DNA from 3 places in the Microbacterium sp. ARD31 genome. Region 3 is predicted to be linked to each of the others. Evidence: riboswitches for the same ligand, from Rfam matches in the RefSeq annotation. Region 3 holds a riboswitch; each other region holds the start of a gene.
The links. Region 3 has a riboswitch for thiamine pyrophosphate ahead of Q9S36_RS21635 (thiamine ABC transporter substrate-binding protein). Riboswitches for the same ligand answer to the same signal wherever they lie in the genome.
Positions count from the first base shown of each region.

Region 1: another riboswitch for thiamine pyrophosphate. It lies ahead of thiE (thiamine phosphate synthase); the one in region 3 lies ahead of Q9S36_RS21635 (thiamine ABC transporter substrate-binding protein).
Region 2: another riboswitch for thiamine pyrophosphate. It lies ahead of Q9S36_RS15980 (ECF transporter S component); the one in region 3 lies ahead of Q9S36_RS21635 (thiamine ABC transporter substrate-binding protein).

Region 1 covers NZ_JAUZVE010000069.1:8,365-17,712, reverse strand. The annotation lists gene Q9S36_RS47375 (helix-turn-helix domain-containing protein) at 1-353, shown strand, start outside; gene Q9S36_RS47370 (sulfatase) at 360-1,619, opposite strand; TPP riboswitch at 1,706-1,815, shown strand; gene thiE (thiamine phosphate synthase) at 1,809-2,402, shown strand; gene Q9S36_RS47360 (FAD-dependent oxidoreductase) at 2,402-3,442, shown strand; gene thiS (sulfur carrier protein ThiS) at 3,433-3,621, shown strand; gene thiG (thiazole synthase) at 3,618-4,394, shown strand; gene Q9S36_RS47345 (thiamine phosphate synthase) at 4,391-4,954, shown strand; gene Q9S36_RS47340 (hydroxymethylpyrimidine/phosphomethylpyrimidine kinase) at 4,951-5,769, shown strand; gene thiC (phosphomethylpyrimidine synthase ThiC) at 5,766-7,430, shown strand; gene Q9S36_RS47330 (CDP-glycerol glycerophosphotransferase family protein) at 7,447-8,583, opposite strand; gene Q9S36_RS47325 (aspartate/glutamate racemase family protein) at 8,669-9,348, shown strand, end outside.
Region 2 covers NZ_JAUZVE010000005.1:53,930-63,277, reverse strand. The annotation lists gene Q9S36_RS15995 (SDR family NAD(P)-dependent oxidoreductase) at 25-786, opposite strand; gene Q9S36_RS15990 (energy-coupling factor transporter transmembrane component T) at 899-1,687, opposite strand; gene Q9S36_RS15985 (ABC transporter ATP-binding protein) at 1,684-3,162, opposite strand; gene Q9S36_RS15980 (ECF transporter S component) at 3,166-3,804, opposite strand; TPP riboswitch at 3,797-3,906, opposite strand; gene Q9S36_RS15975 (D-alanyl-D-alanine carboxypeptidase) at 3,945-5,423, shown strand; gene Q9S36_RS15970 (DnaJ domain-containing protein) at 5,436-6,365, opposite strand; gene Q9S36_RS15965 (enoyl-CoA hydratase/isomerase family protein) at 6,369-7,436, opposite strand; gene Q9S36_RS15960 (ATP-binding cassette domain-containing protein) at 7,542-9,056, shown strand; gene Q9S36_RS15955 (ABC transporter permease subunit) at 9,053-9,348, shown strand, end outside.
Region 3 covers NZ_JAUZVE010000009.1:41,786-51,133, forward strand. The annotation lists gene Q9S36_RS21620 (phosphatase PAP2 family protein) at 1-795, opposite strand, end outside; gene Q9S36_RS21625 (ABC transporter ATP-binding protein) at 817-1,818, opposite strand; gene Q9S36_RS21630 (iron ABC transporter permease) at 1,821-3,455, opposite strand; gene Q9S36_RS21635 (thiamine ABC transporter substrate-binding protein) at 3,554-4,636, opposite strand; TPP riboswitch at 4,626-4,735, opposite strand; gene Q9S36_RS21640 (alpha/beta hydrolase) at 4,832-5,731, shown strand; gene Q9S36_RS21645 (GNAT family N-acetyltransferase) at 5,728-6,177, shown strand; gene Q9S36_RS21650 (aldehyde dehydrogenase family protein) at 6,131-7,276, opposite strand; gene Q9S36_RS21655 (helical backbone metal receptor) at 7,333-8,079, shown strand; gene Q9S36_RS21660 (MarR family transcriptional regulator) at 8,089-8,580, shown strand; gene Q9S36_RS21665 (methylmalonyl-CoA mutase family protein) at 9,157-9,348, shown strand, end outside.

The DNA.
Region 1 (9,348 bases), on a different contig from region 3:
ACCGGAGGGTCGACCCGTCCCGGTTCCCGCCGCTGCGCACCGTCATCGAGTTCCGGCACACCGCCCCGGAGCCGCAGACGATCTGGATGGTCCTCGACCACGGCCAGGCCTCCGTGTGCCTCCAGCACCCGGGCTTCGAGACCGACGTCCTCGCCTCAGCCGACACCGCGGCCTTCGCCGACGTCTTCCAGGGCTACCAGCGCTGGTCCGAGGCGGTGGACGCCGGACGGATCGAGGTCGCCGGGCCACCCCGCCTGACCGTAGCCCTTCCCACGTGGTTCCGGTGGAGTCCGTGGGCCGAGGTCACCCGCGAGCGGGCCGGGCGCCCCGTCGCCGGGCCCGCACCTCGCTGAGACTTCCTACTGCTCGAACCTGCGGAACGCGCGCCCCTGCGCACCCGCGAGCTCCGCGGTCTTCCGCGACAGCTCGGTGACATCCACGTCGCGCAGGCTGGTGAGCTGGTGCGGGTCGCGCTCGAGGTCGTACAGCTCCCACTCCCCGGTGCCGGCGTGCTCGATGTAGGCACGGGAGCCCTCGCGGAGCAGCGCCCAGTCGAGGTTGGTGTTCTCGATGATCAGGCGGCGCCGCCAGCTGGACCAGTCGCCGGACCGGAGAGGGCCGAGCATCGAGCGGCCGTCGAGCTCGCGTCCGTCGTCCGGGTCCAGGCCGGCGATGTCGAGGGTGGTGGGCATGAGGTCGACCTGGGAGACCAGCGCGTCGACCGTGCGCGGCTCGACGCCGGGTCCGCGCGCGGCGAAGGGGATGCCGGCCGCCTCCTCGTAGGGCTGCGACTTGTGGAGCAGCCGGTGCTCGCCGAGGAGGTAGCCGTTGTCGGAGACGAAGAAGATCCACGTCCTGCGGAGCTGGCCGGTCCGTCGCAGCACGTCGAGGATCCGACCGACCTGGTCGTCGACGTCCTGGAGCTCCTCGAGCTTGCCCTCGTAGATCTTGCGCATCCGGCGACGCTCCTGCTTCGGCAGGTCGCGCAGCCACGTGGGCTTGTCGCTCATGTCGGCCTCGTTGAACGCCGGCGGGTCCCACTCGACGTCGTCGAAGTCGTCGGCGTGCTCGGGGCTCGGCGTGTAGGGGCCGTGCGGGGCGGTGGGGGAGTACACCGCGAACCACGGCCCGGTGTCCTGGTGGCGACGGATGAAGCGGCGCAGCCGCTTGCCGGCGAACTGGTCGAACCCCCGCTGCGACTCGACGCGCCGGACCGTGCCGTCGACGTTGACGCGTGGGTCGTCGATCATGCCGTCGAGCAGCGCCACCCAGCGGTCCCAGCCGGGGGCGACGTAGGTCGGGTCCAGGCCGAGGCCGTTCATGTACTTCCCGAAGTAGCCGGTGCTGTAGCCGGCGCCCTGCAGCCTGGTCGCCGCGGTGTCCCGGTCGTGCCCCTGCCCGACGAAGGGCTGGTGGGTCATGTTGCTGTCGCAGCCGTGGTTGTGGGGGTAGCGGCTGGTGAGGATCGAGGCGCGCGCCGGCCCGCACAGCGGCATCGCGCTGTAGCCGCGACGGAAGTGCACCCCCTTGCGGACCAGCCGCCTCCACGTGCGGTCCATCGACCGCAGGGTCGAGCGCATCTGGTCGTCGGTGACGATCCACAGCACGTTGTCGGCCACGCGCCCACCCTACGCACGCCGCACACCCGGTCGCCTGCCTCGACGGCACCAGCGCGACCTCGGCCGACGACCTCTGCTAGCGTCGTCGCCGTCCACACGGGAGTCCGCGGCAGCGGGCTGAGAGGGAGCTGGAGCCGCTCCGACCGTCGTACCTGATCCGGGTCATGCCGGCGAAGGAAGTGATTCCACGTGTTGTCGACGCGCATCTTCTGCCTGGTCTCCTCGACCGACGACCTGTCCCTGCTCGGCGACCTGGCCGAGGCCGGGATCGACGGGTTCCAGGTCCGCGACAAGGTGGCCACCACCCGTGAGCTCGTCGAGCTCACGCGGGTCGTGATCGGCGCGGTCCGCCCGTTCGGCGCCACCGTCGTCGTCGACGACCGGCTGGACGTCGCCCTGGCGACGGAGGCCGACGGGGTCCACCTCGGGGCCGACGACCTCCCGGTCGCGCTGGCCGTCGCGGCCGCGCCGCACCTGCTCGTCGGAGCGACCTGTCGCGACCGCGGCGACGTCGAGCGGGCCGCCGCGGCAGGGGCGGCGTACGCCGGGTTCGGACCCGTGTTCGCCACGTCCAGCAAGGCCGGGCTCCCGCCCGCGCTCGGGGTGCCCGCCGTCGCCGCTGCGAGCGGCGTGCTGCCGCTGGTGGCCATCGGCGGCATCGAGACCGGCCGGGTGCGTCCGGTGGTCGACGCGGGTGCCCACGGCGTGGCGGTGATCGGTGCCATCTGGCGCGCACCTGATCCCGTCGCCGCAGCGAAGGAGCTGGTGCAGGAGCTCGGCTGATGCGCGTCCACGTCCTCGGCGCCGGCATCGTCGGCCTCGCCTGCGCCGACGAGCTGCTCGCCCGCGGCCACGACGTCACCGTCGTCGACCCGGCACCTGGGAGCGGTGCCTCGGCCGTCGCCGCCGGGATGCTGTCACCGGCGGGGGAGGCCTGGTTCGGAGAGGCCGACGTGCTGGGGCTCGGGCTGGCCAGCGCGGCCCTCTGGCCGGCGTACGCCGCCGGGCTGGGCGTGACCCTCCACGAGCACGGGACCCTCGTGGTCGGGTACGACGCCGGTGACGGCCAGGACGTCGAGCGGCACGCCGAGGTGCTGGCGCGGCACGGCATCCCGGTCGACCTGCTGGGGCACGCGGAGGTCCGCGGCCTCGAGCCGGGGATCGGACGCACGTCACGCGGGATCCGGCTCGACGACCGGGCGGTCGACCCCCGGGCGGTGGTCGCCAGCCTGCTCGCCCGGCTGCGCGGCCGGGTCCGGGACCGCCTGCCGGCGGCACGTCCGGACGCGACGGTGGTCGCCACCGGAGCCTTGCTTCCCGAGCCGTGGACCGGTCTGGTCCGAGGCGTGCGCGGGGAGGTCGTCCGGCTCCGGACCACCGTGCCGCCGCGCCACGTGGTCCGGGGCTGGGTCGCGGGCGAGCCGGTCTACCTCGTGCCGCGCGCGGACGGGGAGGTGGTGGTCGGGGCCACGGTCGAGGAGCACGACGAGCCGCCGGCGGCGACCGCGGGCGGCGTCCTCCGGCTGCTCCGCCCCGCACGCGTGCTGCTGCCCGCGCTCGACCGGGCCGAGGTGCTCGCGTGCGAGGCCCGGGACCGGCCGGCGACGCGCGACCACCTGCCCCTGGTCGGCCCGACTGACGACCCGCGCACCTGGCTCGCGGCCGGCCACTTCCGCCACGGAGTCCTGCTCGCCCCGCTGACGGCCCGGCTCCTCGCCGACGCCCTCGAGGGCGCGGCCCCCGACCCGGCCGTCGACCCCCGACGGTTCCTGACCGCTAACCACCCCACCACCACGACCACCGGAGGCATGCCATGCGCCTGACCCTCAACGGCGTCCCCCTGGACGCCGACGCCCGGACCCTGCAGGACCTGCTCGGCCCCCTCCCGAGCGGGCACGCAGCCGTCGTCAACCACGAGGTCGTGCCGCGCGCCGAGCACGCCAGCAGGCTGCTCGCCGACGGCGACGTCGTCGAGCTCGTCACGGCGGTGGCCGGCGGATGACCGAGCGGACGAGCGACCTCGTGATCGGCGGGCGCACCCTGTCGTCGCGGCTGTTGCTCGGCACTGGGGGCCTGCCGCGACCGGACTTGGTCGACCCGGTCCTCGACGCGGCCCGGCCCGGAGTGGTGACCGTCAGCGTGCGGCGGACGTCGAGCACCGCACCGGGCGGGCTCCTCGCGGCGCTCTGCGACCGCGGGGTCCCGGTGTTGCCGAACACCGCCGGCTGCCTGTCGGCCCGCGAGGCCGTGCTGACCGCCGAGACGGCGCGCGAGGCGCTGGCCACGGACTGGGTGAAGCTGGAGGTGATCGGCGACGAGGTGAGCCTGCTGCCCGACGCCGTCGAGCTGGTCGCGGCAGCGGCGGAGCTCGTCGCGCGCGGCTTCACGGTCCTGCCCTACACGACCGACGACCCGGTGCTCGCCCGCCGCCTCGCGGACGTCGGCTGCGCGGCGGTGATGCCGCTCGGCTCGCCGATCGGCTCCGGCCTCGGGATCCTCAACCCCCACCTCATCGAGTCGGTCGTGGCCGCGGTCGACGTGCCGGTGGTGCTCGACGCCGGCATCGGCACGGCCTCCGACGCGGCGCTGGCCATGGAGCTCGGGTGCGACGCGGTCCTGGCGGCGAGTGCGGTGACGCGGGCCGCGGACCCGGTCGCGATGGCCGGCGCACTGCGGGCGGCCGTCGACGCAGGCGCCGCCGCACGGCGGGCCGGCCGGATCCCGCGCCGGACCGTGGCGCGCTCGGCGAGCCCGCTGGACGGGAGGATCGCGTGATCCCGCGGCTCGTCGTGCTGACCGACCGTGCCCAGCTGCGGCTGGGCCGGGGGCTGGTCCGCACCGTCCGCGAGTGCGCCGATGCGGGACTGTCGGCGGTCGTGGTGCGCGAGCACGACCTCGCGCCGTCGGCCCGATCGGCGCTCGTCGAGGAGCTGGTGTCGGTTCCCGGCCTGACGGTGATCTCCTCTCGCATCCCGGATCCGCGAGCCCACGGCCTGCACTGCGCGGCGCAGCAGGGCGCGCCGCCTTCCGCCGGTCGCTGGGGCCGGTCGTGCCACTCGCGCGCCGAGGCCGACCGTGCGGCGGACGAGGGCGCGTCCTGGGTCACCCTGTCGCCGTACGCCGTCAGCGCGAGCAAGCCGGGCCACGGTCCCGCCCTGCCGCCCGGCGCCTACGCCGGCCATCGCGTCCCGGTGCTCGCCCTGGCCGGGATCGACGCCCGCAACGCGGCCGCCGCCCGGTCCGCGGGCGCGCACGGCGTCGCGGTGATGGGTGCCGTGATGCGCGCCGCCGACCCCGCGGCCGTGGTGGCCGGGCTGCTGGAGGCGCTGGCATGAGCGCCCCACCGGTGGTCCTCGCCATCGGCGGCACCGACAGCGGTGGTGCCGCGGGGCTGGCCGCCGACGTGGCCACCCTCGGCCACCTCGGCTGCCACGCCGCGTGCGCGGTCACGGCGGTCACCGCGCAGGACACCACGGGCGTGCACGCGGTGCACCAGGTCCCGCCACCGGTGCTGGCCGCCCAGCTCGACGCCGTCCTCGACGACCTGCCGGTCGCCGCGGTGAAGACCGGCATGCTCGGGTCACCCGGAGCGGTCCGGCTCGTCGCGGAGCGCACGCGGGACCTGCCGCTGGTCGTCGACCCGGTGCTGGTCGCCACGAGCGGGGCGGTCCTCGGCGACGACGCCGTGCGCCGGGCGTACTGCGACGTGCTGCTGCCGGTCGCGACGGTGGCGACCCCCAACCTCGCCGAGGCCCGGGCCCTCACCGCTGTCGACGCCGCAGCCCGCGACCTCGCGGCCCGCCTCGCGGACCTCGGCTGCGCCGTCATCCTCACCGGGGGACCGGACTGGCGACCGGGCAGGGCCGTCGGCACCTGCACCGACTGGCTCTGCGAGCCGGGCGGCACCCCGGTCGCGATGCGGCACCCGGCCGTCCCCACCACCGCCGACCACGGCACCGGGTGCACCTACGCCAGCGCCCTCGCCGCCCACCTCGCCCACCGCGCGCCCCTCGCCGAGGCAGCCGCGGACGCGGCGGCGTACGTCGCGTCCCGGCTCACCGACAGCAGCACCTGGCACCTCGGCCGCGGCCGGGGTCCCGTCTCCCACCTCGCACCCACCCATCGCGTCCACCAGGAGGACCCCGCATGACCGCCCACCCCACCCACCCCGCCCACGAGCGCGTCCTCACCGGCCCGTTGGACGTGCCCGTGACGAGGGTCCACCTCACCAACGGCGAGACCTTCGACCGCTACTGCACCGCGGGCCCCGGCTCCGACCCGGCCGCCGGGCTGCCGGCGCTGCGCGCGGAGTGGATCGCGGAGCGCGGGGACACCGAGGAGCACCCCGGTCGCGAGGCCCGGCTGGCCGACAACGGCCGCTCGGCCGTCCGGCGTGGCGCCGCGCGCGAGGAGTGGCCGGGCGAGCGCCGGGCGCCGCGGCGTGCCCTCCCCGGTCGTACGGTCACCCAGCTGCACTACGCCCGCCAGGGGATCGTGACACCCGAGATGGAGTACGTCGCCGCACGCGAGGGCTGCGACGTCGAGCTGGTGCGCAGCGAGGTCGCCGCCGGCCGGGCGATCATCCCGGCCAACGTCAACCACCCGGAGTCCGAGCCGATGATCATCGGGCGGCGGTTCCTGGTGAAGGTCAACGCCAACATCGGCAACTCGGCCGTCACCAGCAGCATCGCCGAGGAGGTCGACAAGCTCACCTGGGCCGTCACCTGGGGCGCCGACACCGTCATGGACCTCTCGACCGGTGACGACATCCACACCACTCGCGAGTGGATCCTGCGCAGCTCACCCGTGCCGATCGGCACGGTCCCGCTCTACCAGGCGCTGGAGAAGGTCGACGGGCAGGCGGAGCGGCTGACGTGGGAGGTCTTCCGCGACACCGTGGTCGAGCAGTGCGAGCAGGGCGTGGACTACATGACCGTCCACGCCGGCGTGCTGCTGCGCCACGTCCCGCTGACGGCGAACCGCGTGACCGGCATCGTCTCGCGCGGCGGCTCGATCATGGCGGGCTGGTGCCTGGCCCACCACGAGGAGAACTTCCTCTTCACGCACTTCGACGAGCTCTGCGAGATCTTCGCGGCCCACGACGTCGCCTTCTCGCTGGGCGACGGGCTGCGCCCGGGATCGGTCGCCGACGCCAACGACGCCGCCCAGCTCGCCGAGCTGCGCACCCTCGCCGAGCTCACGCAGCGGGCGTGGGAGCACGACGTGCAGGTCATGGTCGAGGGTCCCGGCCACGTCCCGCTCGACCTCGTCGAGGAGAACGTCCGCCTCCAGCAGGAGTGGTGCCACGGCGCTCCGTTCTACACGCTCGGCCCGCTCGCCACCGACGTCGCGCCTGGCTACGACCACATCACCAGCGCCATCGGCGCGGCCGCGATCGCGATGCACGGGACCGCGATGCTCTGCTACGTCACGCCCAAGGAGCACCTCGGCCTGCCCGACCGCGACGACGTGAAGACCGGCGTCATCACCTACAAGCTCGCCGCCCACGCCGCCGACGTCGCCAAGGGCCACCCCGGTGCCCGCGACTGGGACGACGCGCTGAGCCGCGCCCGCTTCGAGTTCCGCTGGCACGACCAGTTCGCCCTCTCGCTCGACCCGCACACCGCCGAGGCCTTCCACGACGAGACGCTGCCCGCCGAGGGTGCCAAGACCGCGCACTTCTGCTCGATGTGCGGCCCGAAGTTCTGCTCGATGCGGATCAGCCGCGACGTGCGCGAGCGCTTCGCGGCGAAGCCGCCGGAGCTCCTGACGCTCGGCGCGACCGTCCACGGCGGGGAGGACGCGTCGTGACCGTGGCCGGGACGGCTTAGGCGATCTCGGTGTCGGAGACCCCGCCGGCGACGAGCCGGTCGCGGAGCTCCACGAGCTCGGTCACGGCCTCGAGGAAGCGGGCCGTGCTGTCGCCGACGTGGAGGTCGTCGAAGTAGTGGTGCCGCATGGCGACGCGGGCGAGGTGGTGCTCGTCGTGGGCGAGCCGGTCGGCGAGGAGGGATGTCAGCGCGGCCACGTCGGACTCGTCGACGACGTCGGCGCACCGGCTGATCGGGACCTCCTGCCGGAGGACCTCGGCGTCGCCGTGGCGGTCGGTCAGGAAGATCGGCTTGTCGGTGTGGAGGTAGAGCCAGTCCAGCCCCACCGACGACACGTCGGTGACCATGGCGTCACAGCCCGGCATGACGGCGAGGATGTCGCCCTCGAGGACCTGCGCGTGCCCGGCGGCGGGATCGACCCGCGCGGCGTCGTCCACGATGCGCCGGATCTCGTGGTGCGCCGCGGCGATGGCCGGGGTGGTGCTCGTCGTGACCTTGGGGTGGGGCTTGTAGACCAGGCGGACGTCGGGGACCGCGAGGATCGCCCGCACGATCGCAGTCCCGAGCGTGTCGACGGAGGTGTAGTCGTTGTAGTCCGCGTCGCCCTCCCAGGTCGGCGCGTAGAGGACGGTACGACGATCGCTCGGCGCGAGGAGGGGCGTGCGGGGGAGGTCGAGCTGGGGGCGTCCGACACGGACGAGCCGGTGGGCGTCGAAGTCCAGCAACCCGGTGAGGTAGCGCTCGACCGCGGCGCCCCCGGCGACGAAGACCCGGTCGTAGGCCTTCGCGTTGTTGCTCGCCATCGACTGCTTGTCGCTCTCGCCGTGGTTGACGTGCACGTGCAGCCGACGGCCGTCCACCAGGGACTCGAAGTTGAGCACCGAGTTGTTGCAGTAGAGCACGACCTTCGCGTCGAGGTCGGCGTAGAGCTCCGTGAGCTCGGGGAAGGTCGCAGCCGTCAGCACGGGCAGGTGCGTCCGCGGCTCGACCACGGCCGCCGACGCGGCGTCCCGCAGGACCACGGCGACCGGGTGGACGTCGTGCAGGATCTCGAGGACCTCGAGCCACTGGGCGAGCTGGTAGGTCCGGGTCGGGTCGCCGGCGAAGTAGGCGATCACGTGCACGTCGTTCACGTCCAGATCCTAGTCCGGTCGACGGCACCGGCAGGGCCGTTCGAGGCTCCAGTCGGACCCCAGCGAGCGGGGTCAGGATGGGACCGTGTTCCACATCGGAGTCCTCGCGCCCCGGCTGCCGGCTGCGGCCGAGGTGCTGCGGCGGATCGAGGAGGCGGGGACGGCCCTAGGGCCCGACCTGCAGCGCCCCGAGGTCAGCCTCGTGTGGCAGCCCGTGGAGGGACGGTGGGACGCCTGGCAGCGCAACGACCCGGACACCGTCCGGACCCAGCTCGCGCTGGGCTGCGTCCGCCTGCGCCAGTCGGGCGCGCACTTCTTCGTGTGCCCCGACGACACGGCGTACGCCCTGCTCGACGATCCGGGCCTCGACCTCGCGCTGCCCGGGATCCACGTCGCCGGCGTCGTCGCGGCTGCGGCCCAACGACAGGGCTTCGCCCGGGTCGGGGTGCTCGGCACGCGGTGGACGCTCGACGCGGGACGCTACGCCGACGAGCTCGAACCGATGGGGCTCTCGGCGGTGGCGCTGCCCCTGTGGGACCAGACCACGCTGCACTCCATCGTCTTCGACGAGCTCGTGCGCGGCCGGTTCTCGCTGGAGTCGCGCGACACCGTGCTGGCCCTCGTGGAGGACCTGCAGGGGGAGGGGTGCGAGGCGGTCGTCGTCGGGTGCCCCGAGCTCGCTGCGCTCGTGAGCCCGGCGAGCTCCCCGCTGCCGCTGCTCGACGCGACGCAGCTGCTGGCCGACGCGGCCGTCGCCGTCGCCAC
Region 2 (9,348 bases), on a different contig from region 3:
GGTGAAGGGGGACGGGGGTGGCGGCTACTTCGGCGCCATGCGGATCGCGCCGTCGAGGCGGATGGTCTCGCCGTTGAGGTAGCCGTTGTCGACGATCGCCGCGACCAGTCGTGCGTACTCGTCGGGTCGGCCGAGACGCTGCGGGTAGGGCACCTGCTGCCCCAGCGAGTCCTGCGCGGCCTGCGGCAGGCCCTTCAGCATCGGGGTCTCCATGATGCCGGGGGCGATCGTGACGACGCGGATGCCGTGGCGCGCCAGCTCCCTCGCGATCGGCAGCGTCATGGCGTGCACTCCGCCCTTGCTCGCCGCGTACGCGGGCTGCCCGATCTGCCCGTCGAAGGCGGCGACGCTGGCGGTGTTGACGATGACGCCGCGATCGCCGCCGGCGGTCGGCTCAGTGCGCGCCATGGCGGCCGAGGCCTGCGCGATGACGTTGTAGGTGCCGATGAGGTTGATACGCACGATGCGCTCGAAGTCGGCGAGCGGCGTCGGCTCGCCGTCGCGGTCGAGCACCTTCGCCGGCGGGGCGATCCCGGCGCAGTTGACAACGACCCGCAGGGGCCCGGATGCCGCGGCGTGCGCGACGGCGCCGGCGACCTGTCCGGGGTCGGTGACATCGGCCGCGGCGAAGGACCCGCCGAACTCGCCGGCGACCTCGGCACCGGCCGACGAGGGCAGGTCGACGATCGTGACGGCGGCGCCGGCGGCCGCCAGTCGCTGCGCGGTCGCGAGACCGAGGCCGCTGGCCCCGCCGGTGACGAGGGCCGATGCGCCCGTGAGCTCCATGCTGTTCTCCTTCGAACCACCGCCGAACCGGCGCGAAACGGAATCCGGTTCCAGCATACGCGGGACCGCGTCTCACGCGTTGCGGGTGCCGGGGTGCTCGCCCCAGGGTAGGTCAGCCGGGCCCGAGGATGAAGTTCCACGTGCCCGCCGCCACTGCGGCGACCACGGCGACCGCAGCGATGGCGGCCCCGAGCCCGATGAGCGCCCACTCCGGTGCGCCGAATCGGGAGCGACGCGCCCACGTGCGGGTCCCGTCCGCGCCGAACCCGCGGGCCTCCATGGCGGTCGCGAGCTTCGAGCCGCGCCGGATCGACAGCACCAGCAGCGCGAACGCCATGCCGAAGAAGCGGCGCAGGCGTCCCCGATCCGCCACGCCCCGGGCGCGGCGGGCGAGTTCGAGCGCGCGCCAGTCGTCGATGAACAGCCCGACCATGCGCAGCCCCGCCAGCGCACCCAGCACGAAACGCGCCGGCAGGCGCAGCACCTGCGCCAGCCCGTCGGCGAGATCGGTCGGGTCGACGGTGACGAAGAGCACGACCGACGGGAGGGCGATCGCGAGGACCCGCAGAAGGGTGGCGGCGGCGAGGGCGAGGGAGCCCTCGCTGATGCGCACGACGAACCATTCCGCGTAGATCTGTCCCGAGGTCTCGCCGTACAGCGCGATCGTGAGGGCGGTGAGCGGCGCGGCCAGCCACACCGGCCACGTCCGCGTCCAGAACTCCCGCCACGCCAGGCCGGCGAAGGGGATGAGGAGCAGCTCGAGCACGAGCGCCACCGCTGCCGAGACCACATCGAGGGTGAAGACGAGGGGGATGGCGATGACCGCCGCGGCAGCGAGCTTGGCGACGGGGTTGATGCCCGCGACCACACCGGTGCGAGCGCGGGAGTCGAGCAGGGTCACGACGCCCCCTCCGCCGCGGATGCCGGCAGCTCGAACCGCCGGGAATGCAGCGCTGTCACGACGTCGAGATCGTGCGTGATCGTGACGATCGCCGACCCCTCGTCTCGCAGGCGCGCCAGGATGGCCACCAGCTCCGCCCACGTCCGGGCGTCCTGACCGAAGGTCGGCTCGTCCAGGATCAGCACGCGAGGCCGGGTCGCCAGCGCCGCGGCCACGGTCAGCCGCCGCTTCTCGCCGCCCGACAGCGTGTAGGGATTCGCCCGCGCCAGCGGTGCGAGGCGGAGGCGCTCGAGAAGCTCGTCCACGCGGCGCGACGTCTCGTCCGCGTCGAGCCCGAGCGCGCGGGGACCCACTTCGAGCTCGGCGCGCACCGTCGTCGTCAGCAGCTGGTGCTCCGGGTCTTGGAACACGGTGCCGATGCGCGTGAGCAGCTGGCGGGAAGACCACCGGATGGGAGCCGCCGCGACGCCGTCGCCCAGCGCGCCCGCCGCCGACACGTCCCCGGATGCCGGGGCGATGAGTCCGGCGAGGGTGAGGCCGAGCGTGGACTTGCCCGCGCCGTTGGGTCCGGTGATCGCCAGCGCGGAGCCCGCGTCGACGGTGACGTCGATCCCCGAGGCGACAGGCCTTCCGGTCACCCGCTGGACGGCCAGGTCACGGGCCACCAGCAAGGGCTCGCCGGGCGCGCGGGCGGGCGGCGGCGGAAGCGGGGGGCGGATGCCGGGCACCCAGACCCCGGCTTCGGCCAGCCGCGGCCCCTCTCCGCGCAGCACCTGATCCGGCGTGCCGTCCGCGACCATGCCACCGCCTCCGGCACCGAGGACGATCACGCGGTCGATCAGCGGCAGCCACACCTCGACGCGGTGCTCGACCACCACGAGGGTTGCCGGGTGGGCATCGAGCATCGCCCGCACGGCCTCCCGCACCTCGACGACGCCGTGCGGATCGAGGTTGGCGGTCGGCTCGTCCAGCAGCACGAGCCCGGGGCGCATGGCGAGGACTCCGGCGAGCGCGAGGCGCTGCTTCTGACCGCCGGACAGCGCCTTCGTCGGCCGGTCGAGGGGCACGTCGAGACCGACGGCGTCGAGCGCGTGACGCACCCGCGGCCAGATCTCCTCCCGCGGGACGCCGAGGTTCTCGCACCCGAAGGCCACATCGTCGCCGACGCGCGCGAGGATGACCTGCGAATCGGGGTCCTGAAGGACGAGCCCGGCGCGCCCGCGGGCGCCGGAGGCCGGCATCCCGTCGATGAGGAGCTCGCCCGCCTGCTCACCCTCCTCGTCGCCTCCGAGCACGCCGGCGAGGCCGTGCAGCAGCGTCGACTTGCCGGCCCCCGAGGCGCCCAGCAGCAGCACGCGCTCCCCCGGCTCGATGGTGAGGTCGACACCGCTCACCGCCCACGCGCGCCGCGACGCGTGCCGCCAGCCCCACCCTCGCGCCTGGACGGCGGCCGCGCGGAGCCCGGCGGTGTTCACGCGTCAGACACGGGCGCGCACATCGCGCCCCGACGCGAACCGGTCGAGCGCGCCGGTGGCGGCGATCCCGCGCGCCAGCAGCCACGAGAGGGCACCGGCGATGACCGCTCCCGAGACGATGGTCGAGGCGAGGTACACGAGGGTGAAGGTGGTGTCCGCGCCGGCGTACCACAGCACCAGGTTGTTGATGCCGCCGGCGAGCGCCGCACCCGCGCCCGCGAGGACGGCCACCGGCAGGCTCCAGCGCTTGTACAGGAAGAGCAGGAAGATCAGCTCGGCGCCGAGCCCCTGCACGAGGCCGGCCTCGATGGTGAGGAAGCCGCCCCATTGGTTGCCGACGAGCGCCGACACGACGGCGGCGAGGGTCTCGGTGTAGATCGCGGCACCGGGCTTGCGGATGATCAGCGCGCCGAGCACTCCGGCGAACAGCCACGGACCGTCGAGCAGACCCTGCAGGCCGGGCAGCAGCGGTTCGAGCAGTGCGCTGGGCCCGAGGTATCCGACGTTCCAGGCCAGGAAGATCAGGCCCGAAGCGACGCCGATGACGCTGGCGACGACGATGTCGACGACGCGCCAACGCAGGCTCCGCTTCCCAGCGGTGGTCGCCTTCTCGGCGGTGGATGCGGACGTGGACGTGTGCATCTTCTCTCCTCCCTGCGCCGGCATGATCCGGATCAGGTTCGACGGTCGAAGCGTGGATCGCTTCCTCTCAGCCCGGCTCACCGGACTCCCGTGGTTGTGGCGATGAGTATACCGGCGTACGGGAGCGGTAGTTTTGTCGCGTGACCGTCGATGACGCCTCCCTGCTGTCGCGCCGTGACGCGCGCGCACAGAACCAGGCGGAGTGGCCGGCGGACGAAGACCCGGATGCCGCGACCGGCGCGACCGGCGACGGGGGGCCGGTGGTCTCGACCTCGGGGCGCATCGCCCTGACGTGGCTCGACGATCGCACGGTCACGCCCCGACCCATCACCACGCCCACCCTCGTCGCGTCGGGACTGCTGGATCGTCCGCCGTGGCGGTCGCCCCTGCGGGCCGGGGTGCTGGTGCCGCTGGCGATCGCCGTGCTCGTCGCCCTCGTCTACACCGCGACCACCCTGCTGTGGCCGCTGTCGGCCGTCGAGCCCACCATCGCCGACGTCGAGGTCGCCCCGGTCCCGGCGGCCGCGGCCGAGCTCAGCTGGCCGAGCGAGGGAAGCGCCGCCGTCGCCGTGGCGGGCGCGGGAGGCACCGTGGTGTCTCCCGCTGCCGCGGACGGGACCACGTCATCCGGGGACACCGCGGACGCCATCGCCAGCATCACCAAGGTCGTCACCGCCCTGGTGGTCCTCGACGAGATGCCGCTTCCGGCCGGCGAGGACGGACCGGAGTTCCGGTTCACCTACGCCGACTCGGTGGACTACTGGAACTACCGCTCCCGGGGCGAGTCGGCCCTCGACGTCCCGGTCGACGGCGTCCTCACCCAGCGACAGCTGCTGGCGGGGATGCTCGTCGGGTCGGCGAACAACTACGCCGACCGGCTCGCGGGCAACCTGTGGCCCTCGGATGCGGTCTTCGCCGATGCTGCGAACGAATGGCTGCGCGCCCACGGCGTGCCCGGTGTCACGGTGGTCGAGCCCACGGGGATGGATGCCGGCAACCGGGCGAGCCCCGCCGCGCTGATCACCCTCGCGCAGAGGGCCATGGCGAATCCGGTCATCGCCGACATCGTGTCGCAGCGGGTGATCGAGCTCCCCGGCGCCGGCCGCGTCGAGAACACCAACGCGCTGCTGGCGGACGAGGGCGTGGTCGGGATCAAGACGGGCACGCTCGCCGCGTGGAACCTGCTGTCGGCGAAGGACATCACCGTCGACGACACCCCCGTCCGCGTCTACGCCGCCGTTCTGGGCCAGGCCGACGACGACGCCCGCAACGCGGCCACCCGCACGCTGTACGCGGACGTCGAGCGCGAGCTGCAGACCGAGCCGACGGTGGCCGCCGGTTCGGTCGTCGGCACCGTCGAGACCGTGTGGGGCGAGCGCGTCGAGATCGTGGCCGACGCCGACGCCGACGTGGTGCTGTGGAACGGCGCGGCGGGGATCGTCTCGACGACCTTCGATCTGGGGGACGCGCGCGCCGACGGCGCGACGGTCGGAACCCTGACCGTCGACGGGCCCCTCAACGACACCACCGTCGATCTGGTCCTGACCGACGACGTCGACGACCCGAGCGCGTGGTGGCGCCTGACGCACCCGCTCGAGCTGTTCGGCCTCGACGGCTGACGGCGAGCCGGCTCAGACGAAGACGACGGCGCGCTGGAGGCGCGTGCGGATGTCGAAGACCTCGTTGCCGCCCACGTCACGGGCGCCGGTGATCCCCCGTCGCAGCACGGTGGACAGCGCGCTGCGAGACACCACAGCCACCGGCATCCCCCGGACCTTTCCGATCTCGTCGATCGGGTCGAGCACGTCCTCGTCGGGGAGCACCACGATCGCGCCGCTGAAGCGCACGCCGGCCGCGCGGGCGATCACCCGCATGCGCGCGACGAGGGTCGCCACCGGCGGCTCGCCGACACCCTCGCCGACGAGCTCGCCCCGGCGCGAGCGCACCGGTCCGCCGAAGTCCTCCGACAGCACTGCATAGAGCCCGCTGGGGCCCAGCACGATGTGGTCGAGCTTGTCGTCGGCGTGGCCGCCGCGCCCGGCGGCCGCGACGTCGTGCCACACGGTGTAGCCCATGCCGAGGTCGGAGACGATGCGCGCGGTGGCCTCCTCTGCGAGCGCGTCGGCGAGCAGGCGCCGGACCGCGTGGGGCGCGGAGCGCACGAGCGCCGGGTCGTACGGATCCGCCACGGTCACCCCGCGGCCCGCCCACTCGCGGATGAGCGACAGGTAGCGCTCCCGGCGCCAGCCGCCGGGGTGCCCGAACGAGCGGGCGCGGGGGCGCGTGTCACGCGTCGCCGTGCGCGGCGGCGACCACTCCGACCACTCCGGGGGCGCACTCGCACCGAACCCGTGGCCGCGGTCGTAGGCCGCCCGCGCCTCGGCAGTGCCGACGAGCTCCCACGCCCGCTGCACCTGCACGAAGACGGCGGCGTCCCCGCCGGTGTCGGGGTGGGTCTGGCGCAGCCGCAGCCGATACGCCTTGCGGAGCGCCTCGTCGTCGACGTCGGGCGCGACGCCGAGCACGTCGTATGCGGATGCCGAGAGCGGACTGTCGAACACGGGTCAGTCGTCCGCCCACAGCGGCTGGTCGGGCACGAAACCGAAGGCCTGGTCGACGGTCGCCGGATCCAGGTCTGCGAAGGTTGCCGGTTGCCACCGCGGGGTGCGGTCCTTGTCGATCAACTGCGCCCGGATCCCCTCGACGAGGTCGGGCTGAGTGGCCGCGAACCACATCACCAGGCCGTACTCCTGCGCGAGGACCGCGCGCAGATCGGGAAGGGTCCGCGCACGTCGGACCGCTTCGAGCGTGACGGCCAGCCCGGTCGGCGACAGCTCTTCGAGGGTGGATGCGGCATCCGCGGCAGCAGCGTCTCCGTGCTCGCGCAGTCGCGCGATGATGTCGGGCACGGTGTCGGCGGCGAACGCGTCGTCGATCCACGAACGGGCGCGCTCGAGCGGCGCCTGCTCGGGGGTCTCGTCGAACAGCAGGACGAGCTCGGTCGGCGTCGCCGGATCGGCCCGGGTGCGCAGGGCGTCCGCGAGGCTCGCGAGGCGATCCGAGGGGACGACGTGATCGGCAAGTCCGACGTAGACGGCGTCCGCGCCGCCGATGACCGCACCGGTGAGGGCGAGGTACTCCCCCAGCCGGCCCGGGGCGTGCGCGAGCAGCCACGTGCCGCCGACGTCGGGCGTGAAGCCGATGCGGGTCTCGGGCATCGCCAGCTGCGAGCGCTCGGTCACGATGCGGATGGTCGCGTGTCCGGCCAGCCCGATGCCGCCCCCCATGGTGACGCCGTCGGCGAGGGCGACGATGGGCTTGCGGTACTCCGAGATCCGGGCGTTGAGCGCGTACTCGGCGCGGAAGAACTCCGCGGTGGCCTCGGGGCGGCCCCCGCGGATCTGCTCGGCGAGGCCACGCACGTCGCCGCCGGCGCACAGTCCGCGCTCACCGGCGCCGTCCAGCAGCACGAGATCCACCTCGGTGTCGTCCTGCCACCGGTTCAGCGCATCGGCGAGGTCGCGGATCATCCCCAGGTCGAGGGCGTTGATCGCACGCGGCCGGTTGAGTGTCAGATGCCCGACCCCGTCGCCGGTGCGAGCCAGCACGCGGGGTTCGTCGTTCGCGGTCACCCCGCCACGTTACCCGGCTGCACCACCGGGCCGCCGTGAATCCCGGGCCGGACGGCCGTTGTGGGTCAGGATAGGGTGAACGGCCACGACAACGAGAGGTTCGGCATGCCCGAAGGACAGGTGCTGGAGTTCTCCGCAGTCACCAAGCGATTCGGCGGCATCACCGCGGTGTCGGATTTCACCGCCCGCGTCGAACCAGGACGCGTCACCGGCTTCCTCGGCCCCAACGGTGCCGGCAAGACGACGACGATGCGCATCCTGCTGGGCCTCGTGAAGGCGACGTCGGGCACCGCCACGATCGGCGGCACGCCGTACCGCAGGCTCCGGCATCCGCTGCAGAGCGTCGGAGCCGTCCTCGAGGCCTCGAGCTTCCACCCGGGCCGCACCGCCGCGAACCATCTCACCGTCTACGCGCAGGCGGCCGGCATCGCGCGGACCCGCGTCGACGAGGTGCTCGACCTGGTCGGCCTCTCGGATGCCGCAGGCCGGCGTATCGGCGGGTTCTCCCTCGGCATGCGCCAGCGCCTGGGGCTCGCGTACGCGCTGCTGGGCGATCCCGGAGTGCTCGTGCTCGACGAGCCGTCCAACGGCCTGGACCCCGAGGGCATCCGCTGGATGCGCGGCTTCCTCCGCGGCCTGGCGCGCGAGGGCCGCACGGTGTTCGTGTCCTCCCACCTGCTGACCGAGATCCAGCAGACCGTCGACGACCTGCTGATCATCTCGCGCGGCCGTCTGGTCTTCCAAGGGGGTCTCGACGAGCTCGCCGACCCCACCGAGACCGCGACCGTGGTCGACGCGCCCGACCGGGGCGCTCTCGTCGCGGCGCTGCGCGCGGCGGAGGTGCCGTTCGAAGTGCTGCGCTCCGGGCTGACCGTGCGCTACTCCTCGCCCGCCGACGTGGGAGAGGTGGCCGCCGGCGCCGGCGTCGCCCTCTCGTCGCTGCAGCGACGCGGCCCCGCACTGGAAGAGGTCTTCCTCGACCTCGTCAACGGCGTGCGCGTGCACCCGAGCGCGGGCGGCATGGCCAGGCCCACCGGGCCCGCCGCGCTCGGCCCCAGCACCGGAGCCGCGGCACCGGCGACGCCGGGGGACGATGAGCGCGAGTCCGGTGGCGTTCCGCAGGCCGAACCGGATGCCGCCAGCGCCGAACCGCGGGTCGACCCGGAGACTCCCGGCGACACCGGGACCTCAGACGACACCGGGACCTCAGACGACACCGGGACTCCAGACGACACCGGCGCGATGTCGGAACAGGACGCACCCGAGGCCGCCCCCGCGGCCACCGCGGAGCCGGTTTCGACGTCGGACGAGCCCGAGGCCGAGCACGAGCCCGGGCCGGACGCATTCGACACCGACCCCGCACCCGCCGACGAAGCACCGTCCGCACCCATCGACGAGGCACCTTCCGAGACCACCGACCAGGCGGAGTCCGAGGCGACCGACGACGAGCCCTCCGAGCCCGCACCCACGACCGCCGCGTTCGTGGTCGCCGCCACCGGCGTGATCGACATCGTCCCGCCGTCCGCGGATGACCACGGCGACGCCCCCGGCGACCGGTCGGAGCAACCCGTCAGCGACAGCGACCATCACCCCGACCACGAGGAGAGCCACGCGCGATGAGCCTCACCACCGCGACGCGCTCCGAGACCACGAAGCAGTTCACCACCGCGATGTGGTGGGTGCTCGCGATCGTCCTCGCCGTCTACATCGCCTTCACCGCCGGCGTCCTCGCGTTCGTCTTCGCCGCATCCTCGTCGGGCTCGCTGCCCGGAGGCGCCCCGACCCTGCCTGAGGACGGCCTCGCACCGGTCCTCTACAGCACGGCGAGCTCGGTCGGCTACGTTTTCCCGCTCCTCATCGGCACGCTCATGGTGACCAGCGAGTTCCGGCACAAGACGCTGACCTCGACCTT
Region 3 (9,348 bases):
CAGCAGGGTGATCGCGACGTGCAGCGACGCGAACCCCGCGACCGACTGCACGGCACCCTCCGCGCCGTCGCGGATGACCCCCTTGCGGCCGTAGTACAAGGCGCGCATCAGCGCCTTCGACCCGGTGTCCGGGAGATCGGTGTAGAGGTAGGAGTACTGGAAGCCGGGACCGAGGGTCGGCAGTGCGTAGTACGACGCCGTGCCGAGCGACCAGGCCAGGCACTGCGAGGTGGCGAACCAGTAGCCGAAGGTGATGTTGCGCGACCACACGAGCCAGGCCGCGAGGGCCAGCGGCACGAGCGGCAGGAACCAGAGGTAGATCGTCGACAGGAAGTGGGCCATGAACCCGGTGCCGAAGACCGTGTGCAGGATCGTCGCCGGTTCGTGGCCGAACATCAGCGCCCGGTCGATCAGGTGCAGCTCACGGTCGTACTTGTCCTCGCCCATGATGAAGGGCAGGAAGGACTTGAGGTTCCGGTAGCAGACGTAGGTGATGTAGAAGCAGACCAGGCCCAGGACCACGAGCACGATGCGGTCGCGGTCCCAGTGGGTGCGGATCCGCTCGCGCACGAGCTCCGGCATCAGCGCGGGCTTCATCCGCGAGGCCCACAGCGTGCGCGGCAGGACGTCGAGCAGGAACGCGCCGAAGACCAGCAGCGGCAGCCTCAGCCACGACGGGCCGAGGAAGCCCTCGGGGTCGACCAGGGGACGGTCGAGGCTGATCGCGGCTGCCACGGCGAGTGCGCCCATGACAGCGGCGACCCCGATGAGGAGGGCGTAGGCCGGTCGATACACGCAGGTCAGTGTAGGGACGGGTCAAGGGGCGACTGAGATCGGCAGGACCGCGAGACGTGTCACATCGACCCGGAGCGCCACCGCGTCGCCCGGGGCGACCCGGCTGCCGAGCGGCGCCACGGCGTCCAGCGACCCGACGCCCTCGACCGTGACCCCGAGGCGCACCTGCTCCGGCGTCACCCGGGACGACTCGACCCGGGCATCCAGCGCACCGGCGGGGTCCACGACCAGTGCGGAACGGCGCAGTGCGACGGCGTACGCCGGCTCCAGGCCCGCTGCGGCCGCCACCCGCGCCGCCGCCGGGCCGCGCACCACGCGGGCGTAGCCGAGGAAGAGCGCGGTCGCCTCGTCGACGGGCTCGCGCCACACCTCGTCGATTGCGCCCTCCTGCACGACGCGCCCCTCGCGCATCACCGCGAGCCGGTCGGCCAGCGCGAACGCCTCCTCGTGGTCGTGGGTGACCAGCAGCGCCGTCGTGCCCGCCGCGTGCAGGATCGACCGGAGGTCGCTCGCCAGTCGCTCGCGCAGCGTCGCGTCGAGGGCGGACAGCGGCTCGTCGAGCAGGATCAGCCGGGGCTCGACGGCCAGCGCGCGGGCGAGGGCGACGCGCTGCCGCTCGCCGCCCGACAGCGTCCCCGGCAACCGGTCGCCGTACCCGGACAGGCCGACGAGGTCGAGCAGCTCCCCCACCCGGCTGGCGACCTGCGCGGAGGGCAGTCGCCGCAGGCGCAGGGCGTACGCCACGTTGCGCGCGACGCTGAGGTGGGCGAAGAGCTGGCCGTCCTGGAACATCAGGGCGAAGCCCCGCTTGTGGGTCGGTGTGCCGGACAGGTCGGCGCCGTCCCACGAGACCGTCCCGGCCGCCAGCGGCTCCAGCCCGGCGACCGCGCGCAGCAGGGTCGACTTCCCGCACCCCGAGGGGCCGAGCACGGCGAGCACCTGGCCCGAGGCGAGCTCCAGCGACACGTCGTCGACCGCGAGCGCGTCGCCGTAGCGCACGGAGACGTCCGTCAGGGAGAGCACCGTCAGAACGCTCCCACACCCGGCACCCGGAGGCGCTCGACGGCCAGCATCACAACAGCGGTCGCGACGGCGAGGACGACGGAGGCGGCCAGTGCCATGCCGTAGTTCATCTCGCCCGGGTGGCCGATCAGCCGGAAGATGACGACCGGCAGGGTCGGGCTCTCGTCGCGCGCGAGGAACGAGGTCGCGCCGAACTCCCCCAGCGAGGCGGCGAAGGCGAACCCGCTCGCCGCGAGCACCGGCTTCCAGGCCGCCGGCAGGTCGACGGTCAGCAGGGTGCGCAGCGGCGAGGCGCCGAGCGACGCCGCCGCCTGCCGCTGACGGTCGTCGATGCCGCCGAGGACCGGCGTCAGCGTGCGCACCACCAGGGGGAGCGCGACGAGCGCCTGCGCCATCGGCACGAGCAGTGGCGAGTCGCGCAGGTCGAGCGGCGGCCGGTCGAGGGTGATGAGGAAGCCGAAGCCGAGCGTCACCGCGCTCACGCCGAGCGGGAGCATGAAGAACCCGTCGAGGGTCGAGCGCACCCGCCGCTCGACGACGGAGTGCGAGCGCCGGGTGACGATGGTGGCGACGGTGACTCCGAGCAGCAGCGCCATCCACGTCGCGTCGACGGCCGTGCGCAGGCTCGTGACCAGCGCGCTCGTCACCGGCACCACCAGCGCCCGGTCGTCGCCGGCCGTGGTCAGGGCACGGTAGTTGGCCAGGCCCCAGCCGTCGCCCACGCTCAGCGAGCCCACCACCAGGGTGAGGATCGGCAGCAGCACCGCCGCCAGCACCGCGACGGTCGCGGCGACGACCGGCAGGTCCCCCGGGCGCACGGCCCGGGGCGGGGTGACGGTGCGGGGCGCGGTGGGGTCGGGGACGGCGCGCAGCCGCGCCGCGAGGGCCAGCAGGCCGACGACCACGACGATCTGCAGGACCGACAGGGCGGCGGCCGCCTGCAGGTCGAAGACCGTCGTGGTCAGCAGGTAGATCTCGGTCTCGACTGTCGCGTGGCGCACCCCGCCCAGGGTCAGCACGATGCCGAACGCGGTCGCGCAGAAGAGGAACACGACGCTGGCCGCACCGACGATCGCAGGGCGCAGCGCCGGCAGGGTCACCGTCCGCAGCACCTGCCACGGCGTGGCGCCCAGGGCGGCCGCCGCCTGCCCCGGCCGCGGGTCCAGCGACTCCCACGCGACGCCGACCGTCCGGATCACGACGGCGACGTTGAAGAAGACCAGGCCGCACACGATCGCGACCGGCGTGCCGTCGAGGCCGAGGAAGCCGAGCGGCCCGCCCTCCCCCAGGAGCTGGCGGAACGCCACGCCCACCACGACGGTCGGCAGGACGAACGGCACGAGCAGCGCCGCCCGCACCGCCGCGCGACCGGGCAGCGCGAGCCGGTGCAGGGCGTACGCCGCCGGCAGGCCCAGCACGACGGCGACGAGCGTCGCGACCGCCGAGGACCACACGGTGAACCAGGCGACCCGGTGCACCCGCGGCCGGGTCAGCACCTCGAGGACCTCGCCCGGCGCGAAGCGGCCGTCGACCACGAAGCCCTCGGAGACCATCCCGGTCACCGGCAGCACGAACAGCACGCCCAGCACCAGCACCGGGCCGGCGGCCAGGAGAAGGAGGCCGGCGACCCGCCTCATGGGAGTGGGGTTTCGAGGCTCGTCGCTGGCGCTCCTCGCACCTCAACCACCGAGCGCCCCGGTGGTCGAGGTGCGAGCGGAGCGAGCCTCGAGACCTCTCATCGCGAGATGACGTCCGTCCACTCCGTCAGCCACTGCTCGCGGTTGGCCGCGATCTCGGCGGGGTCGACCTCGTAGGGGTCCTCGGGCTGCTCGGCGAAGGCGGCCCAGTCCTCGGGGATCGTCGCGCCGGGCATGACCGGGAAGACGTACATCGACTCCGGCAGCGCGCTCTGCACCTCGTCGCTGAGCAGCCAGTCGACCAGGGCGGCCGCACCTTCCGGGTTGTCGGCACCCTCGAGCACGCCGGCGTACTCGACCTGGCGGAAGCAGGTGTCGAGCAGCGCCGCCGTCGTGCTCCGCCCCCCGGAGACCGTGAAGGCGGGCGAGGAGTCGTAGGACACCACGATCGGACGCGTGCCGTTGTCGGAGCCGGCGGTGAAGTCGCCGTAGTAGGCGTCCTCCCAGCCGTCGACGACCTTGGTGCCGTTGTCGAGCAGGTCGGTCCAGTAGGACTGCCAATCGTCGCCGAAGGCAGCGACGGTCGCGAGGAAGAACGCCATCCCGGGGCTGCTCGTCGAGGCGCCGGGGGTGACGAACAGGTCCTGGTACGCCGGGTCGGCGAGGTCCTCGAGCGTCCGGGGCGGCTCGAGCCCCTCCCGGTCGAACCAGGCGGTGTCGACGTTCACGCACACGCTCGCCGAGTCGACCGGGACGAGCCGGTCGGAGCCGTCGGGCAGGGCGTACTCGACGGGCGGCTGCGTCGTCGGCGAGACCTCGGCGAAGGCGCCCTCCCCCAGCGGTCGCGAGGCGAAGGTGTTGTCGACGCCGAAGGCGGCGTCGGCGATCGGGTTGTCGGCGGTCAGGCTGAGCTTGGTGGCGAGGGTGCCGGCGTCACCGGCGGCGCGCACCTCGAGGGTGTAACCGCTCTCGTCCTCGAACGCCCTGACCAGCCGCTTCGGCAGGTGGAAGGACTCGTGCGTGGCCAGGACGACCGTCCCGCCGGCGCCTCCGGTGGAGCCGCTGGGGCTCGCGGTGGTCTCGCTCGCGGACTCGTCCGAGCCGCCTCCGGCGAGGCTGCACCCCGCGAGCGTGACGGCGGCGGCCGCGGTGGTGAGTGCAGCGCGGACACGTTGGTGCATGGTGACTCCCTATCGCCGGTGCTAACCGGATCAGGTTCGGAGGGTCTGCGGCTGGTCCGCACTCTCAGCACGCCTGCACGTGCTCCCCTGTCTTCTGGCGCCAGCGTACTAGGACACCTCTGTGGCCGCCCGACGTAGGGCATGGCGCGCGTCGAGCGGCCAAGTGTCCGCTCGAGCACCTCTAGGGTCGGGGGCATGCCGAGCCGCCGCCACGACCTGCTGGCCACCCTCGTCCCGAAGATCCGCAGGTCCCGCGAGCTCGACAGCGAGCCCGCGGAGCGAGCCCGGGTCGAGGCCTGGCACCGCACCCTCGACCGCGCGCTCCCGACCCGCGTCACGCCCGGCTTCGCGAAGCGGTGGGACGCCACGGTCACCGACATCGGCTTCCCGTGCCACGTCCTGACACCACGCACGCGACGGCCGGTGCGGACCCTGTACTACGTCCACGGCGGGGCGTTCATGGCGCCCATCGACGCCTTCCACGTCCGGTACGCCACCCGGCTCGCCGACGCGATCGGGGCGCGGGTCGTCATGCCGGACTACCCGCTCGCGCCCGAGCACACCTGGCGCGACTCCCACGACGCGCTCGTCGACGACGTCGCCCGCTGGGCGGGGCGCGAGGGCGGGGTCGTCCTCGCCGGCGACTCCGCCGGCGGCGGCCTGGCACTGGCAGTGGCCCAGTCCGTCCGCGACCGCGGGCTCACCCCGGCCAGCCACCTCGTGATGCACGCGCCGTGGGTCGACCTCACCACCTCGACCCCCGAGACGCACGACGTCGATGCGATCGACCCGTGGCTGTTCATCGGCAAGCTGCAGGCGTACGCCGGGTGGTGGGCCGGCACGTCGCAGGACCTGGGGCGGCCTGAGGTCTCCCCCGCCCTCGGCGAGCTGGCCGGCCTGCCGCGGGCGCTGGTGCTCTACGGCACGCGCGACCTGCTCTTCCCGGGCTGCCGGCTGCTCAGGCAGCGCGCCGGCGAGGCCGGCTGGGACCTGACGGCGATCGAGGAGCCGGACCTGATCCACGTCTACGGGCTGCTGCCCTTCGCACCCGAGGCCCGGCGCGCGTTCGCCCAGGTCGTGGAGTTCCTGCGATGAGCCTGCAGGTGCGGTGCGTCCGGTTCGACGAGCTGCCGACGCGGCTGGCGTACGACGTGTGGCGGCTGCGCCAGCAGGTGTTCGTCGTCGAGCAGCACTGCGCCTACCCCGACCTCGACGGCCGCGACCTCGAGGCCGCGACCCGCCACGTGCTGCTGCTCGAGGACGACCGGCTCGTCGGCTGCCTGCGCGTCCTCGACGACGGGGACCGGGCGCGCATCGGCCGGGTCGTCGTCGCGCCGGACGCCCGGGGCCGCGGTCTGGCCCACCGCCTGATGGAGCGCGCCCTCGAGGAGTGCGGCGACCGCGACGTCCACCTCGACGCCCAGACCGGGATGACCGGGCTCTACCGCGGCTACGGCTTCGAGGTCAACGGACCCGAGTTCGACGACGACGGAGTCATGCACGTGCCGATGGCGAGGTCCGGGACTCCGTCACGACCATGAGCACCGGCCCGAGCAGCTCCTCGGTGACCAGCCGGGAGTCGCGGGCCACGCCGCCGATGACGGTCGGCGGGACCCACCAGCCGGGACGGTCCAGCGCCCGGCCACCGCGGGCGACGTCGGCGCCCTCCGACTCCGCCAGCGCGACGTAGCGCAGCACCCGGTCGCGGGCCACGGGCGAGCGCAGCGGCCCGCAGAGCGTCGCGGGGTCGAGCGGGTCGCCCACCACGACGGAGTCCATCGCCCGGATCGCCGCCGTGCGGGCGTCCATGTAGCGGAGCGCGGGCACGACGACGCTGGTCGGGATACGGCACGCCTGGCCGGCGTTGGTGGCGACGGCCACCGCCGCCCGGGCCACGACCGCCTCGAGGTCCGCGTCGTCCTTCGCGCGGATGCTGACGGGGTGGCCGGTGTCGGTGCGGACCTGCTTGCGTGCCCGGGTGGCCGCGTCGCGGACGCGCTCGGCGACGACCTCGGAGCCGGTGAAGGCCACCTCGTCGACACGGCGGTCGACGGTGAGCCCGATGGCCACGTCGACGTCGCGGGTGACCACCACGTTGAGCACCCCGCGGGGCAGGAAGTCCAGCGCGATGCGGCCGACCTCGATGGCGGCGCGCGCCGCCTCGGGAGCCGGCTTGAGCACGACTGCGCCCCCGGCGACGACCGCGCGGCGCACCTCGGCGAGCGCTGCCGCGAGCGGCGAGGTGGCCGGCGTGATGACGGTGGTGACCTTCGGGTCCGCTCGGCCCGGGCCGCTGTGCAGCGCGGCCACCGGCTCGTCGACGTGCACGGAACGCAGCGCGACCGGGACGCCGGTCTCGGTGGCCAGCAGCTCGACCAGCCGGTCGGACTCGGCGAGCAGCGCCTCCTGGAAGCCGAGCAGCGCCTTGAGCCGCATCGGCCCGTCGGTGCTCCAGCCGGTGGCGTGGACGGCGCGCCAGGCCGCCTCGACGGCGTCCTGCGCGTCCTCGGGGCCGGCGTCGGGGAGGTCCCAGAGCTTCTCCCCGGTCGAGGGGTTGCGGGCCGGGAAGCTCCAGCCCGCGCGCGTCGCCCGCTCCCTGCCGTCGATCGGCAGGCCCACGGGACCGGCGTGTGCGCTCATGGGGCCAACTCCACCACGACGCCCCGGCCGTCCACCAAACCCCTAGGGTCACTGGCATGGCGGACGACGACCTGGGAGCCGAGGTGCCCCTGCGGGGAGCGGCCCGGCGGGTGGTGTCGCTCGTGCCGTCGCTGACCGAGGCGATCGCGGCGACGGCACCGGACCTCCTCGTCGGGGCCACCGACTGGTGCACCCACCCGGCCGACCTCGACGTGACCCGGGTGCGCGGCACCAAGAACCCCGACCTGGCCGCGGTCCGCGCGCTCGCGCCGGACCTCGTCGTGGCCAACATGGAGGAGAATCGCGAGCTCGACGTGCGCCGCCTCCGCGACGCCGGCGTCGTGGTGTGGGTCACCCGGATCGAGACCGTCGAGCAGGCGCTCGCCTCGATGTCGCGCCTGTTCGCCGTCGCCCTCGACCTCGACGACCCGCCCTGGCTGGCGTCGGCCCGCGCGCTGTGGTCGGAGCCGGTCGCCCCGCGGCTCGCCGTCGCCGTGCCGATCTGGCGCGACCCCTGGATGGTGGTCGGCTCGGGGACCTACACCGACGACCTGCTCGCCCGGGCCGGGCTGGCCAACGTGCTCGCCGACCGCGACGGGCGCTACCCCGGCGTCACCCCGGACGAGGTCGACCGCGCCGGCGCGGACGTCGTGCTGCTGCCGGACGAGCCCTACGTCTTCACCGCCGACGACGGCCCGGAGGCGTTCACCACCCCGACCCGGCTGGTGTCGGGGCGGCTGCTGACGTGGTACGGCCCGGCGATGGTCGAGGCGCACGCCGAGCTGGCGGCGCTGACTGGCTAACCTCCAGCCATGACCCGCGACCCCATCGGCGAGGCCCACCGGCAGTGGGTCGCCCACGGCTGGGCCGACGCCGCCGACGGCATGGCGATGGTGACGTCGGTGGTGCGAGCCCAGCAGCTGCTGATGGAGCGGATCGACGCCGTGCTGCGACCTCGCGGGCTGACCTTCGCCCGCTACGAGGTGCTGCGGCTGTTGTCCTTCGCGCGCGAGGCGGCGATGCCGATGTCGCGCCTCGGGTCGCTGCTGCAGGTGCACCCGACGAGCGTGACCAGCGCGGTCGACCGGCTGGTCGCCCAGGGGTACGTCGAGCGCCAGCGCGGCGACGAGGACCGGCGGGTCGTCCTCGCCGTGCTGACCGAGGCGGGGCGCGAGGCCGTCGAGGAGGCCACGTCGGCGCTCAACCGGGACGTCTTCGAGGAGCCCGGCCTCCCGGAGGACGACGTACGAGCCCTCACCGACCGGCTCACCGCGCTGCGGACGGGGCTCGGCGACGCCCTCTGACGCAAGCACCAAGAAGGGTCTGCGCAATCCCTACGCTTGTGTGCATGAGTGAGAGGACCTGCGCGGCGTGCCGCCAATCACTTGGTCAGGATGAATACGCAGCGCCTGGTCGAACGAAGTGCAAGGGGTGCGAGCTCTTCGACGCCACCCTTTCCAACACTCGTGGACGCGGAGCACCCCTGCAGATGACACGTGCCCAAGTGCTCGACCTCTTCGGTCGCATGAGTGACCGACATTGCTTCTACTGCGGTATCTCAGAGCCCGCCTATGTGTCGCTGCAAGCCCAACTCCCAGCGGTAAGCCGGGACTTCGTCTTGGGCTAGATCGATTGGACTCGTCAGCTCCATACGTCGAGGGCAATGTCGTCATTTGCTGCCTGGTCTGCAACCGCCTGAAGTCGTCTACCTTCTTGCACTCAGAGATGGTTCTGCTCGGAGCCGTGGTCAATTCGATATGGCGCTCTCGGCGTCTCGATGCCGAGCTGCCCGAAGCAGTCGAGAACACCTAGCGGCAACACACGCACGCCCTAAGTACGGCTACTCGCGGGTACTTAGTTGGATGTCCTACTATCGCGACATGGCCGACCTCCACGTCCCGCAGCACCCGATCCGCCTCGTCACCGCCTCGAGCCTGTTCGACGGCCACGACGCCTCGATCAACATCATGCGGCGGATCTTCATGAGCCAGGGCTGCGAGGTGATCCACCTCGGCCACAACCGGTCCGTGCAGGAGGTCGTCGACGCCGCGCTGGAGGAGGACGTCCAGGGC